One region of the Arthrobacter sp. K41 genome, then DNA from elsewhere that is predicted to be linked to it. Evidence: riboswitches for the same ligand, from Rfam matches in the RefSeq annotation. Region 1 holds a riboswitch; each other region holds the start of a gene.
What was found. Region 1 has a riboswitch for S-adenosylmethionine ahead of AC5RTE_RS04090 (aminotransferase class V-fold PLP-dependent enzyme). Riboswitches for the same ligand answer to the same signal wherever they lie in the genome.
Positions count from the first base shown of each region.

Region 1 (4,551 bases):
GAACTCGCCCCCACCGTGGCAGCGCTCTGCGCGCTGGCCACCGGCCCTTCCCGGCTCAGCGGCATAGCGCACCTTCGCGGCCACGAAACCGACAGGCTGGCGGCGCTGGTCACCGAGATCAACCGCCTGGGCGGTGATGCCGAGGAAACCAGTGACGGTCTGGTGATCCGGCCCGCCCAGCTGCACGCCGGCGTCGTGCGCAGTTACGCCGACCACCGCATGGCCACGGCCGGGGCAATCCTTGGCCTGGCAGTGGAGGGCGTGCAGGTGGAGGACATCGCCACTACCGCGAAAACGATGCCGGACTTCCCCCGGCTGTGGGCGGACATGCTGGCCCAGGCAGGGCCGGCCACAGCCCGCGCGGAAGGTACCACCAGTGGCGCGCAGCACTGACTCCTGGGATGAATCCGATGTCCGCATCAGGCCCAGCAAAAAGGGTTCGCGCCCGCGCACCAAAGACCGGCCCAGCCACGACGACGCCGTAACCGGCCGGATCATCACCGTTGACCGCGGGCGCTACACGGCAGTGGTGGGCGAGGACTCAGGAAACGAACGGGTTGTCATAGCCGCGAGGGCCCGGGAGCTGCGCCGCAACCCGGTGGTGGCGGGAGATTTCGTCTCCCTTGTAGGTGACGTCTCGGGCGAACCGGACACCCTGGCCCGGCTGGTGAAGATCCAGGCCCGCCGGACCCTGCTGCGGCGCAGCGCCGATGACACGGACCCGGTGGAGCGGGCTGTGGTGGCCAATGCGGACCAGCTGGTGATTGTGGTGGCTGCGGCCAACCCCGAGCCGCGCACCGGCTTCATCGACCGCGCCCTGGTGGCGGCCTACGACGCCGGGATCGAGCCGATCCTGTTGGTCACCAAGGCGGACGTTAAGGATCCGGCGGACCTGCTGTCCAACTACAGGCACCTGGACTTCCCGGTGATCATCAGCCGCACTGCGGACTCCAGCGCTTCAGGCATTGATGCCCGTTCGGACGACGGCCTCTCCGCACGGCTCGACAGCAAAGCCGTGGCTGAGCTCCGCGCGTACCTTGATGAGAAAGTCACGGTCATGCTGGGGCATTCAGGGGTGGGCAAATCCACCATGGTGAATGCCTTGACCGGCGCGGAACGGGCTACCGGCGGCGTCAACGCCGTGACGGGGCGCGGGCGCCACACCTCGTCGTCGGCGCTGGCGTTGAGACTGGCAGACGCACCGGTAGGCAGCTGGATCATCGACACCCCCGGCATCCGTTCATTCGGCCTGGCCCACGTGGATCCGGACCGGATCCTGCGCTCCTTCCCGGACCTCTCCCCCGGCATCGAGGACTGCGAACGCGGTTGCAAGCACACCGCCACGGCGGTGAACTGCGGACTCGACGCTTGGGTGGGCGGCGGCCACGCCGGCGCCACGGGGGCAGCACGGCTCGCTTCGCTGCGGCGCCTGCTGGGCACCGACCCACGCCTGGAGGCGCAGGAGACCAAGGAACTGGGAAGCGTCAACTGACAAGGCCGACCTCCCAGCAGAACCCCGCACAGACGGTAGTTTGGAACCATGATCCAACCCGCTTCAAGCTACAACGATGACCTGCGCCTGGCCCACGTCCTGGCGGACTCCGTGGATGACCAGACCATGAGCCGCTTTAAGGCCCAGGACCTCCACGTGGAGACCAAGCCGGACCTGACGCCGGTCACCGACGCGGACAAGGCCGCAGAAGAAGCCATCCGCGGCCAGTTGTCCCGGTCCCGCCCGCGTGACGCCGTGCTCGGGGAAGAGTTCGGCAGCACCGGCCACGGGTCCCGCCGCTGGATCATCGACCCCATCGACGGCACCAAAAACTTCGTCCGCGGCGTCCCCGTGTGGGCAACCCTGATCGCACTGGTGGATGAAGGCGAGCCCGTCGTCGGAGTGGTGAGCGCACCGGCCCTGGGAAAGCGCTGGTGGGCGGCCAAGGGCATGGGCGCCTACATGGGACGGTCACTGGCGGCCGCCACCCGGCTCCGCGTCTCCAACGTCGCCAACCTGTCCGATGCTTCGCTGTCCTACTCGAGCCTGGGCGGCTGGAAGGAACGCGGCAGCCTGGACAATTTCCTGGGCCTTACCGAGGATGTCTGGCGGACCCGTGCGTACGGCGACTTCTGGTCCTACTGCATGGTGGCTGAAGGCTCGGTGGACATCGCCTGCGAACCCGAACTCAACTTGTACGACATGGCGGCACTTGTGCCGATCGTGGTCGAGGCGGGTGGCCGCTTCACCTCCCTGGAGGGTGAGGACGGGCCCTTTGGCGGCAACGCGCTGGCCACAAATTCCATCCTGCACTCCGAGGTTCTCCGCCGGCTGAACCCTGACCTTGACGATCTCCTCTAAGCGTCTGCATCGAACAATCAGCGGCGGGCGCCTCCCCAAGGAGGCGCCCGCCGTCGTTTTCTTCGGCCATAGCGGGACTTTTCAGTCGGTGCGTAACAAAACGCTTAACATTCCAGCCGGCTTCGAACCTTCCTGCTGCATGTCCTACGCTCTTAACCAGGTCACGAGTGCCAGCGCGAAACCCCGGTTTGCTGGCCGGCAACCCTCCAACCGCGGTGGGGTGCCCCGGGTGACGACCAGGCCGGTCCGGAACGGATGCGGCAAGCGCGGATTCCCGGTACTGGGAGTCCTTTCAGAGTGAGGTCTGCCGTGACTACTGCCACCGTCTCCCCCAACGCCGCCGCCCAGCCAGAATTTGTCCAGTCTGATGCTGCCGCCTTCGACGCCCGCCGGGCTGTTGCCGGGCGGCCGCTTTCCGCCGTCACCGGCGCCGAAATCCAGGCGCCGCTGATCTCCGGCGGGCACGTCCGGTACGCCAACCTCGACTACGGAGCCTCTGCTCCCGCCCTCTCCGTGGTCTCGGCCTACCTCAACGAGATCCTGCCGTTCTACGCCAGCGTCCATCGCGGAGCCGGCTACGCGTCCCAGATCAGCACGTCCGTTTATGAAAACGCCCGCAACATCGTGCGCGGATTCGTGGGCGGCCGTCCGGATGATTCGGTGATTTTTACCCGGAACACCACTGATTCGCTGAACCTGCTGGCTGGATGCCTGCCGGAAACGGATGGCCGGCCCGACGGCGACGTCCTGTACCTGGACATCGAGCACCACGCAAACCTGCTTCCGTGGCAGGGCGTCCCCCACCGCAGCATTGTCGCCGCCGACACCATCGCCGGGACCATCGAGTCGGTCCGCGCCGAACTGGAGCAGGGCGGCGTGAGCCTGCTTGCTGTCACCGGTGCCTCCAACGTCACCGGGGAAATCCTTCCCGTCCGGATCCTGGCCACTTTGGCCCACGAACACGGCGCACGGATTGTGGTGGATGCCGCCCAGCTGGCACCGCACCGCCGCATCAATATCGCAGCAGACGGCGTGGACTACCTCGCCTTCTCCGGCCACAAGCTCTACGCACCGTTCGGCGCGGGCGTGCTGGTGGGACGCACGGACTGGCTGGACGCCGGAACGCCGCATCTCGCAGGGGGAGGCGCCGTCAAGGAAGCAAGGCTCGACGGCGTCAGCTGGGCCACCGGCCCGGCCCGCCACGAGGGCGGCTCCCCCAACGTCCTGGGCGCAGCCACGCTGGCACGCGCCACACAGGTGATTGCCGGGCTTGACCAGGACCAGTGGCACGCCCACGAGTCCGCCATCCGCTCGTACCTGGTGGAAGGCCTGCAGAGGATCGACGGCGTAACCGTCCACACGATCTTCAAGGACACGAACCCGGACACGGACACCATCGGCGTGGTCAACTTCTCCGTGGAAGGCTACGACGCCGGACTGGTGGCCGCCTACCTGTCTGCTGAGCACGGTGTGGGCCTGCGCGACGGCCGCTTCTGCGCCCACCCGCTGCTGAAGCGTCTCGGCCTGCCCTCCGGTTCACTGCGCGCCAGCTTCGGCGTCGGCTCACGCCTTGAGGATGCCGAACGGCTCCTTGCCGGCATCGAGTCGCTGCGCCGCCACGGCCTTGGGTGGGACTACGTGGTGGACGCCGGGCGCTGGGTCCCCGCCAACGACACCCGCACCTACCCGCACTGGGCCCCCAACACGCCGGGAACCGCCGGCGCGGCCCCCTGCCTCGACGACTGAGCTCCCTGCCGGGAGCTCCTGTTGCTGCCCGCTGGTTCTGCCTTCTGGCCTTGCCGGCACGACGGGTACGGTAAATTCGAAGGATACCCAGGGCATCAGGCGAAGGAGGCCACACGTGGTACGGGGTGGCCCCAAACTTGATCACGGACGGCGACGGGAGCTCGGCCAGAGCTTCCAGGACGGTGGCCGGCATTACCAGCAGGTCCGCCCTGGCTACCCGGAAGAATCCGCGCAGTGGCTGGTGCCGCAGGGAGCCCTTGACGCCCTCGACGCCGGAGCCGGCACCGGAAAGTTCACCGAACTGCTGCTGGGCCTGGGCCTTACCGTCACCGCCTTGGACCCCTCCGCCGACATGCTCGAACAGTTGCAGGCGCACTACCCCGGCGCCACGGCGGTCCATGCCACCGCAGAGGCAACGGGCCTGCCACCGGAGGCCTTCGACGTCGTCAGTG
Region 1 covers NZ_JBNHEW010000001.1:861,489-866,039, forward strand. The annotation lists gene aroA (3-phosphoshikimate 1-carboxyvinyltransferase) at 1-393, shown strand, start outside; gene rsgA (ribosome small subunit-dependent GTPase A) at 377-1,492, shown strand; gene hisN (histidinol-phosphatase) at 1,541-2,353, shown strand; SAM riboswitch class IV at 2,513-2,626, shown strand; gene AC5RTE_RS04090 (aminotransferase class V-fold PLP-dependent enzyme) at 2,663-4,099, shown strand; gene AC5RTE_RS04095 (class I SAM-dependent methyltransferase) at 4,215-4,551, shown strand, end outside.

Region 2 (4,551 bases), on a different contig from region 1:
GAAGAAACGCCCGATCTGCTGCGGGTCCGTCAGCCCTAGTAGGCGGGAAGGGCAGCAGGGCGTCCTCGAGGACCAGCTCAGCTGTGAAGCGCGGGTCACAAGTAACGGGTTCGTGCCATACTCGGCGGGTGACGGCCTCGTATTCCTTTGAAGCAGAACTTTGGCTGTACCCCGGTGAGGCAGGATGGCATTTTGTGACCCTGCCTCCGGACATCGCTGATGACATCCGGGTCCGCGCTGCAGGTGCCGGGACGGCATTCGGCTCGATCAAGGTCACCGCGAAGGTCGGAGAGCACTCCTGGCAGACCTCGCTGTTCCGGGACACCAAGAGCGATTCCTACCTTTTGCCGGTGAAGAAGGAGATCAGGGACAAAGCGCAGGTCGGTGCAGGTGACGGCATTGCCGTCCAGCTCTCCGTATAGGCTAAATCTGCTTCAGCGCCTGTTCGAGGTCGCCGATCAGGTCGTCCACGTCCTCCAGCCCCACGGATAGCCGCACCACGCCGTCGCTCAGGCCGATGGCTGCGCGGCCCTCCGGACCCATCGCGCGGTGAGTAGTGGTGGCGGGGTGGGTAATGAGGGACTTTGAGTCGCCCAGGTTATTGGAGATATCGATGATGCGGAGGCCGTCCAGCAGCGCAAAGGCAGCCTCCTTGCCCGAGCGGGCACCCGTCGTCGCCAGTTCCAGGGTCAGGACCGTCCCGCCGGCACTCATCTGCCGGGCCGCCAGCTCGTACTGCGGGTGCGACTTCAGGAGCGGGTACTTCACCCAGCTCACGGCAGGCTGCTGTTCCAGCCATTCGGCCAGCTGCAGGGCTGACGCCGAGGAGTGGTTGACGCGGAGGGCCATTGTTTCCAGGCCCTTGGTAAGCACCCAGGCGTTGAAGGCGGACAGCGATGGACCGGTGTGGCGCATCAGCTGCTTGACCGGGCCGTCAATGAATTCCTTGGTGCCCAGGATGGCGCCGCCCAGCACCCGGCCCTGGCCGTCGATGTGCTTGGTGCCGGAGTAGACAATCACGTCGGCGCCGAGCTGGCCGCAGCGCTGCAGCAGGGGAGTGGCGAAAACGTTGTCCACCACCACAGTGGCACCTGCGGCATGTGCCAGCTCACTGACCGCGGCGATGTCCACGATTTCCTGCATGGGGTTGGAGGGGGATTCAAAAAACACAGCGGTGGTGGGCTCGGACAACGCAGAGCGCCACTGCTCCAGGTCAGGCCCGTCCACAAAAACCGTTTCGACACCCCAGCGCGGCAGGATCTCGTTCAGGATGACGAAGCAGGAACCGAACAGGGACCGGGCGGCCACGACGCGGTCACCTGCAGCCAGCAGGGCACCCAAAGCGGTAAAGACCGCGGACATGCCCGACGCCGTCGCAAAGCATGCCTCGGTTCCCTCGAGGAGGCGGAGCCGTTCCTGGAAGGTGGCCACGGACGGGTTGCCGTAGCGGGAGTACACAAAGCGCTCGTCCTCACCGGTGAAGGCCCGTTCAGCAGCGGCTGCGGATTCGTACACGAACCCGGAATTCAGGAACACGGCCTCGCTGGTTTCCTGGAAATTGGTGCGGTCCAGCCCGCCGCGCACGGCCTGGGTGTTGCTGCTCCAGCCGGCGGCGTCTTCGTTGAAGGTCACTTAGTTCTTTCCGAGGTTGGTGGGCAGGCCGCGGTTCTTCCAGCCGTTGACGGTGCGTTCGCCGTAGCGGTCCGGCTCGCCCTCGAAGCCCTCCAGCACGTTGTAGGACGTAAAACCGGCCTGGGTGGCAGCAATCGCAGCCGCGATGGACCGCTGCCCCGAGCGGCACAGGAAGATCAGCTCCGTCGATGAGTCTTCCGGCGCCTGCTGGGTGAGGGAACTGATGAAGTCGGGGTTGGGAATGCCGCCCGGAAACGTCCACTGGATGAACAGCGGATCATTGTCGGTGGCCTTGGTGTCAGGAATGCCGATGTGGGCCCATTCGCCCTCGGTCCGCACATCCACGAGGATGGCTCCCTGCTCCAGTTTGTCCCACGCCTCCTGGGGCGTCAGGTCTCCCGCGTAGCTCATGCGTGGCCCTCGCCGTCGAACTCGAGGTCCTCGCCGGCGGCCTCAAGGTTATCCACCGCGGTGGCAACGGCGGCATCAGCGGAGGCGATCGCTGCCGGAAGGACCAGGGCCTGCGCCACTATCACCTGGCCGTCGTTGGTGGTGGCGGCCGGGCTGCCGTGAAGCACGTAGCCCTCGGCCAGGGCGGCCGAAATCCGTTCACAGAAAGTCCGGTCGTCCGGGCCGGTGACGAGCCGGTACGAAAGTCTCTCTTCAGGGGCAGGTGCGTCAGACACGACGGATCTCCTTCTCTCACGCTTGCAACACGATTCGGTCGATATGCCGAGTATTCACCTGAGGCACCCCGCCGCGGAAGGAGGGTTGCCGACCGGTTAGTCAGGGCTTGGCACCGGTACTCATTACTCACAAAAAACGTAACACTTGGCGGGCATGCCCGCACCGCCGTCGTCGTCATGTTCCGTAACTGAACCGGCCCTGCCCGCTGAGCGGCCGGCACGCCAGTTTCGGTAACGCACGACGGCGGGACTCGCCCCGGCGTCAAGGCACCTGGCGTGCTGCACATATTGATGCCGGATAAAGTTCTTTTGGGGCAGGCCGCCCCGTCATTGGAGTATCAGCTTCGGGGGTCCCATCAGCACGTCATCAGCCGCCGCGCCCAAGCGCGGGCACAACAGCCCGCTGCCTGCCCGGACTTCCCGCAACGGCTTGCTGGTCCTGACCCGCGCCACGGCCGCCTTCCTTGTTTTGATGCTGATGGCAGTCCTGCTGATAGTGCTGCCGGCGGGACCAGCCCGTGCGGCAGAGACCTTTCCGGGCGACGGCAAGCCGCTGCTGGGCGCTGTGCTGGAATGGGGCGAGGACACCGCTGCCGGTTTCGCCGGCCGCCTGGGTGCCTCACCGGCCCTGCTCGGGCACGACATAGCCATCCCGTTCCGCGCCTCGGAGAAAAATGACATCCGGGGCTTCCTGGAACAGTCAGGTGAACAAGGCGCACATGCAATGCTCACGGTGCAGCCCACGGTTCCGCTGGACCAGATCACTGCAGACACCGCTTCAGCATTCGCCGGCGAAGTGGCCGATCTGACAGGCAACTTCAAAGGCCACGTGCTGATCCGTTTTGCCCCCGACATGAATGCCAGCTGGGTGGAATGGGGCCAGCAGCCCAGCGCCTACCGGTCCGCCTTCCAGGCCGTCGCCGCAGCCTTCAACAATCTCGACGGCGGCCGTACCGCCATGGTGTGGGAGCCCTACCTGGGCAAGGACTACCCCTTCAACCGGCACCGGAATGCGCCGGTGCCGGGAAGCGAAGGTTTCGCCCTGCTCGATACCAACCGCGACGGCGCGTGGGACGGCTCGGACGCGGCCTATAGCCCTTACTATCCGGGGGACGAGGCGGTGGACTGGGTGGGGCTGACAGCATTCCACGACGACACGGCCGGCGGGGCGCCCGTCAATACCGTTCCCCGGCAGGGCGAACTTCAGGAAATGCTTACTGCATCGGGTAGCGAAAACTTTTACGCAACGTATTCGGAGGGTAAAGATAAGCCGTTCCTGCTGCAGACGTCCGCCTTCTACAGCCCGGCGTCCGGCGGCGCCACCGAAATGGAGATCAAAGCCTCCTGGTGGGACCAGGTCCTCGGCGCCGCAGGATCAACCGAATTCACCAGGACCGCCGCGGTGGTGTGGGATGAACGCACAAACACCAGGGACACGGGTGTGGCTGGCATCAACTGGCTGCTCACCGGGAACCCTGCCATCGCAGACGCAGCCCGGCAGAGGCTGCAGGCTTCCCCGCTGGTCACCGGGCCGGTCACGGAGGTTGTGGCAGGCAGCGGGCACGTGCGGGCCAACACCCTTTCAGGCCCTGCTTCCTGGACTGTTGCCGCGGCGCTGGTCATTCTGCTCGTGGCGCTATGGCAGGTTCCCCGGCGCGTGAACGCGGCAACAGCGTGGGCTTACGCCGACTCCTCCTCCAGGGATTCCCGGGTGGACCTGCTGCGGGGACTGGCCATCGTCTTTGTGGTGGTCAACCACCTGGGGATGACGTCGCTGTTTCAGTTGCTCACCCAGGAGGCCGTGGGCTTCGTGTCCGGGGCGGAGCTCTTTGTCCTTTTCTCCGGCCTGGTGGTGGGCATGGTGTACGGACCAAGGGTCAAGGAAGACTTCGGGACAGTGGTGGACCTGACCTCGCGGCGGGCGGGAAAGCTGTACCTCACGGCGCTGGTGGTCCTTCTGGGGGTGTTCCTGGCCTCGCTGTTGCCCTTCTTCCAAACCGACACCCTAACCACGTTCGTGGACCAAGGCACCGGCGGGGCCGGGTCCGACGCCGCCGGCCGCACCTACGACCTGTACGCCGGCATGGAGTCACTGTTCCAGTTTCCTGTGCCGCCCCAGGTCCTGCCGGCCATCCTGCTGCTGCAGGTCGGCCCGTGGCAGTTCAACATCATGGGCCTGTACGTAGTGCTGCTCCTTGCCAGCCCACTGATCCTGGCGGCCCTTGACCGCGGC
Region 2 covers NZ_JBNHEW010000009.1:63,214-67,764, forward strand. The annotation lists gene AC5RTE_RS16485 (glutamate--cysteine ligase 2) at 1-39, shown strand, start outside; gene AC5RTE_RS16490 (DUF1905 domain-containing protein) at 129-422, shown strand; gene AC5RTE_RS16495 (O-succinylhomoserine sulfhydrylase) at 424-1,632, opposite strand; gene AC5RTE_RS16500 (rhodanese-like domain-containing protein) at 1,633-2,043, opposite strand; gene AC5RTE_RS16505 (DUF1737 domain-containing protein) at 2,040-2,318, opposite strand; SAM riboswitch class IV at 2,332-2,446, opposite strand; gene opgC (OpgC domain-containing protein) at 2,791-4,551, shown strand, end outside.
Region 2: another riboswitch for S-adenosylmethionine. It lies ahead of AC5RTE_RS16505 (DUF1737 domain-containing protein); the one in region 1 lies ahead of AC5RTE_RS04090 (aminotransferase class V-fold PLP-dependent enzyme).

Region 3 (4,551 bases), on a different contig from region 1:
TCGCCAGCCCCAGCCTCTACGGCGGCACCTACAACCTCTTTGCCCACACACTCAAGAAATTCGGGATTTCAGTCACCTTCGTGGCAGATCCGGACAACCTGGACCAGTGGCGCGGGGCAGTCCAGCCCAACACCAAGCTCTTCTTCGGCGAAGTGGTGTCCAATCCGCGGCAGGACGTCCTGGACATCGAAGGCGTGTCCCAGGTGGCGCACGACGCCGGCGTTCCACTGATCGTGGACAACACCCTGTCCACCCCGTACCTGATCCGGCCGCTCGAATGGGGTGCTGACATTGTGGTGCACTCAGCCACCAAGTACCTCGGCGGCCATGGCTCCGCCATTGCAGGAGTGATCGTCGACTCCGGAAAGTTCGACTTTGGCAAGGACCCTGCCCGGTTCCCGGGCTTCAACACCCCGGACCCCACCTACAACGGGCTTGTCTACGCCCGCGATCTCGGCGCAGACGGTGCCCTCGGCGCGAACCTGTCCTACATCCTGAAGGCCCGTGTGCAGCTGCTGCGGGACCTCGGCTCGGCGGTGTCGCCTTTCAACGCCTTCCTCATCGCCCAGGGTCTGGAGACGCTGAGTCTGCGGGTGGAACGGCATGTTGCCAACGCCCTGGAAGTTGCCCAGTGGCTGGAAGCGCGTGACGACGTCGAATCGGTCGCCTATGCGGGGCTTCCCTCCAGCCCCTGGTACGAGCGGGGCCGCAAATACGGCCCCAAGGGGACCGGCGCCATCGTGTCGTTCAACCTTGCCGGTGGCGCGAAGGCGGGCAAGCGATTTGTAGACGCGCTGGAGCTGCACTCCCACGTGGCGAACATCGGCGACGTCCGGTCGCTGGTGATCCATCCGGCGTCGACCACCCACAGCCAGCTGTCGCCCGAGCAGCAGGTGGTGGCGGGCGTGAACCCCGGCCTGGTGCGGCTTTCGGTGGGGATCGAACATATCGATGACATCCTGGCCGACCTCGAAGCCGGCTTCCGCGCGGCCAAGGAGGCCACCGGAGCCTAGCCCTCCCGCAGGGTGGGCGCCCGGGGGCAGCAACGGGCCGGGGAAGTCACAACCAGTCACACTCTTGGCGGCAGGCAGGGGCTGTTTCGTACACTCGAACCAGGTCATGAGTGCCAGTGACAGCCCCGGCTTGCTGGCCGGCAACCCTCCTTCCGCGGCGGGGTGCCCCGGGTGAAGACCTGGCCTGCCGGTCATATGACGGCGGGCAAGCGCGTAGAAGAGGTCTTGCCATGACGGTTACCGTCACCCGTACAACTGTCCCCGAACACGGCATTGTCCGCTACGCCTCCATCGGCGGGCTGAAGCTCGAAGCCGGCGGTGACCTGCCGGACGTTGTTCTGGCCTACGAAACCTGGGGCACCCTGAACGAGGACGGCAGCAACGCCGTCCTGATCGAACATGCACTGACCGGCAGCACCCACGTGACCCGGGGCGACACCGAGGAGCCCGGTTGGTGGGAACAACTCGCCGGGCCGGACGCACCAGTGGATACCAACCGCTTCTTCGTGGTGTCCGTAAATATTGTGGGCGGCTGCTACGGCTCGACCGGGCCCTCGTCGCCTGCCCCGGACGGAAAACCATGGGGTTCGCGTTTTCCGCTGGTGACCCTGCGGGACAGCACCGTGGCCGAAGCCCGGCTGGCAGACCAGCTCGGAATCCGGAGCTGGTACGCCGTGTTGGGCGGCTCAATGGGCGGCGCCCGCGCCCTCGAATGGGCCGTCACCTTTCCGGAACGGGTGCAGCGCTGCGCCGTGATCTCCATTGGTGCCGCGAGCACGGCAGAACAGATCGCCTTCGCCCAGGCACAGACGCTCGCCATCCGGCAGGACGCCAACTTCAACGGCGGCGACTACTACGGCGGCACCGCCCCCGAGGAGGGGCTGGCCCTCGCCCGGCGGATCGCCCACATCACGTACCGCTCTCCGGTCGAGCTGGACGGCAGGTTCGGCCGTGCGCCGCAGGCTCCCGAATCACCGTTTCAAGGCGAGCAGCTTGCAGCGCGCGGGCGCTACCAGGTGGAAAGCTACCTGGACCACCAGGGCAGCAAACTGGTCCAGAGGTTTGACGCCAACAGCTATATCGCCATCACCGAAGCGCTCATGAGCCATGACATCTGCAGGGGGCGTGGAGCCCTCGTCCAGACCCTGTCCGCTTGCACTGCACGGTTCTTTGTAGCGGCGGTGGACTCTGACCGGCTCTACTTCCCGTCCCAGTCATGGGAACTGGCCCGTGCCCTCCCCGGCGAGGTGGACGTCCACCTTATCGAGGCACCCATCGGGCACGACGGATTCCTCACGGAGATCGCCCAGCTGGGGAGCCAGCTGCGGGACCATCTTTCGGAGTAACCCCGGCCCCACAAGCCTGCCCGTGTGCATTAATGCAGATGCACTCTGCATCATTCGGCGTTGAGCTGCGCGTTTGGGAGGACCATACTCGATGGGACCCGGCGGTTCGTGACCAAAACCACACGCATCCGCTACAGACTGTCCCAGTGGTGTCGAAGACGACGCCGAAGGAGTTCACATGAGTACGGAACACTCCGCCGCACGGCGGCCAGAGGAAACCGACGTCAAATCCACAGGCCTGAGGAAAGTAGTGACGGCCTCCATGGCCGGCACCGTAGTTGAGTGGTATGAGTTTTTCCTTTATGCCTCGGCCGCCACCCTGGTGTTCGGCAAAATGTTCTTCCCCAACTCAGGGACGGAACTCGACGGCATCATCGCTGCCTTCGTTACTTACGCCGTAGGCTTCGTGGCCCGCCCGATCGGCGGCATTGTCTTCGGCCACTTCGGGGACAAGTTCGGCCGCAAGCAGTTGCTGCAGCTGAGCATCATCCTGGTGGGCGTGGCCACCTTCCTCATGGGATGCCTGCCCACCTTTGCCCAGATCGGTTACTGGGCCCCGGCCCTCCTGGTGTTCCTGCGCTTCGTCCAGGGCTTCGCCGTCGGCGGGGAGTGGGGCGGCGCCGTGCTGCTCGTTGCCGAGCACAGCCCGAACAAGTCCCGCGGGTTCTGGTCCAGCTGGCCGCAGTCCGCCGTTCCCCTCGGCAACCTCCTGGCCACCGGCGTGCTGTTCACCCTTTCTGCCACGCTTTCCCAGGAAGCATTCCTCGGCTGGGGCTGGCGCGTCGCCTTCTGGCTCTCGGCCGTGATCGTGATCGTCGGCTACTACATCCGCACCAAGGTCCAGGACGCCCCGATCTTCATCGAAGCCCGCAAGGAAGTCACCGTCGAGAAGAAGGGCTACGGCGTCGCCGAAGTCTTTCGCCGCTACCCCCGCGGTGTCTTCACCGCCATGGGCCTGCGTTTCGCCGAGAACATCCTGTACTACCTCGTGGTGACGTTCTCCATCACCTACCTGAAAGTGGTCGTCCAGACCGACACCTCCCGGATCCTCCTGCTCCTGCTGGTGGCGCACTTCATCCACTTCTGCGCTGTCCCGCTCGTGGGAAAGATGTCCGACAGCTTCGGCCGCCGGCCGGTCTACATGGCGGGCGCCATCCTCGGCGGAACCTGGGGCTTTTTCGCCTTCCCCATGATGGACACCGCCAACGACATCGTCATCCTGGCCGCCATCACCATCGGCCTCCTCTTCCACGCGCTGATGTACGCAGGGCAGCCGTCAATCATGGCCGAGATGTTCCCCACCCGGATGCGCTACTCTGGCGTCTCCCTGGGCTACCAGGTCACCTCCATCGTTGCCGGTTCGCTGGCACCGATCATCGCCACTGCACTCTTGAGCAACTTCAAGTCCTCCACCCCGGTGGCCCTGTACCTGCTCGGTGCCTGCATCGTGACCGCCATCTCGGTGTTCTTCCTCAAGGAGACCCGTGGCATCTCGCTCCACGACGTGGACGCGGCAGACGCCAAGGGCACGGCCGACCTGCTGGCAGCGGCCAAGAAGTAGGCTCCGGCACCCGCCACCGCACAACACGCAGACTGCCCGACCCGCGACAACGCAGGCCCGGGCAGTTCGGCCGTCAGCCCCATCGACGAAGTCAGGATTTCCCATGAAAGCAGCCGTTCTTTACTCCACTGTCCCGCCCGGAACGAGCTACACCGACGCGCACCCCCTTCGGGTCGAGGAGCTCGACCGGCCGGAACCCCGGGCCGGCGAGCTGGGCATCACCATCACCTGCTCAAGCCTGTGCCACTCCGACCTGTCAGTGGTGGACGGTTCCCGCGTCCGGCCCCTTCCCATGGCACTGGGGCACGAGGCCGTAGGACGCGTTGCCGCAGTGGGGGAGGGCGTGACGGATGTTTCCCCCGGAGACCACGTGGTCCTCGTCTTCGTCCCCAGCTGCGGTGCCTGCCGCGCGTGCCGGGCAGGCCGCCCCGCACTCTGCCACCGCGCTGCGGAAGTCAACGGGACCGGGGACCTCCTGCACGGCGAGGCCCTGCTGCGGACGCCTGCAGGGGAACGGATCAACCACCACCTGGGGGTCTCGGCGTTCGCCGACTATGCAGTGGTGGCGCGGGAATCGGTGGTGGTTATCGACGACGACGTCCCGGACACTGTTGCAGCAATGTTCGGGTGC
Region 3 covers NZ_JBNHEW010000003.1:169,992-174,542, reverse strand. The annotation lists gene AC5RTE_RS08460 (bifunctional o-acetylhomoserine/o-acetylserine sulfhydrylase) at 1-1,013, shown strand, start outside; SAM riboswitch class IV at 1,116-1,231, shown strand; gene metX (homoserine O-acetyltransferase MetX) at 1,244-2,359, shown strand; gene AC5RTE_RS08450 (MFS transporter) at 2,538-3,920, shown strand; gene AC5RTE_RS08445 (zinc-binding dehydrogenase) at 4,024-4,551, shown strand, end outside.
Region 3: another riboswitch for S-adenosylmethionine. It lies ahead of metX (homoserine O-acetyltransferase MetX); the one in region 1 lies ahead of AC5RTE_RS04090 (aminotransferase class V-fold PLP-dependent enzyme).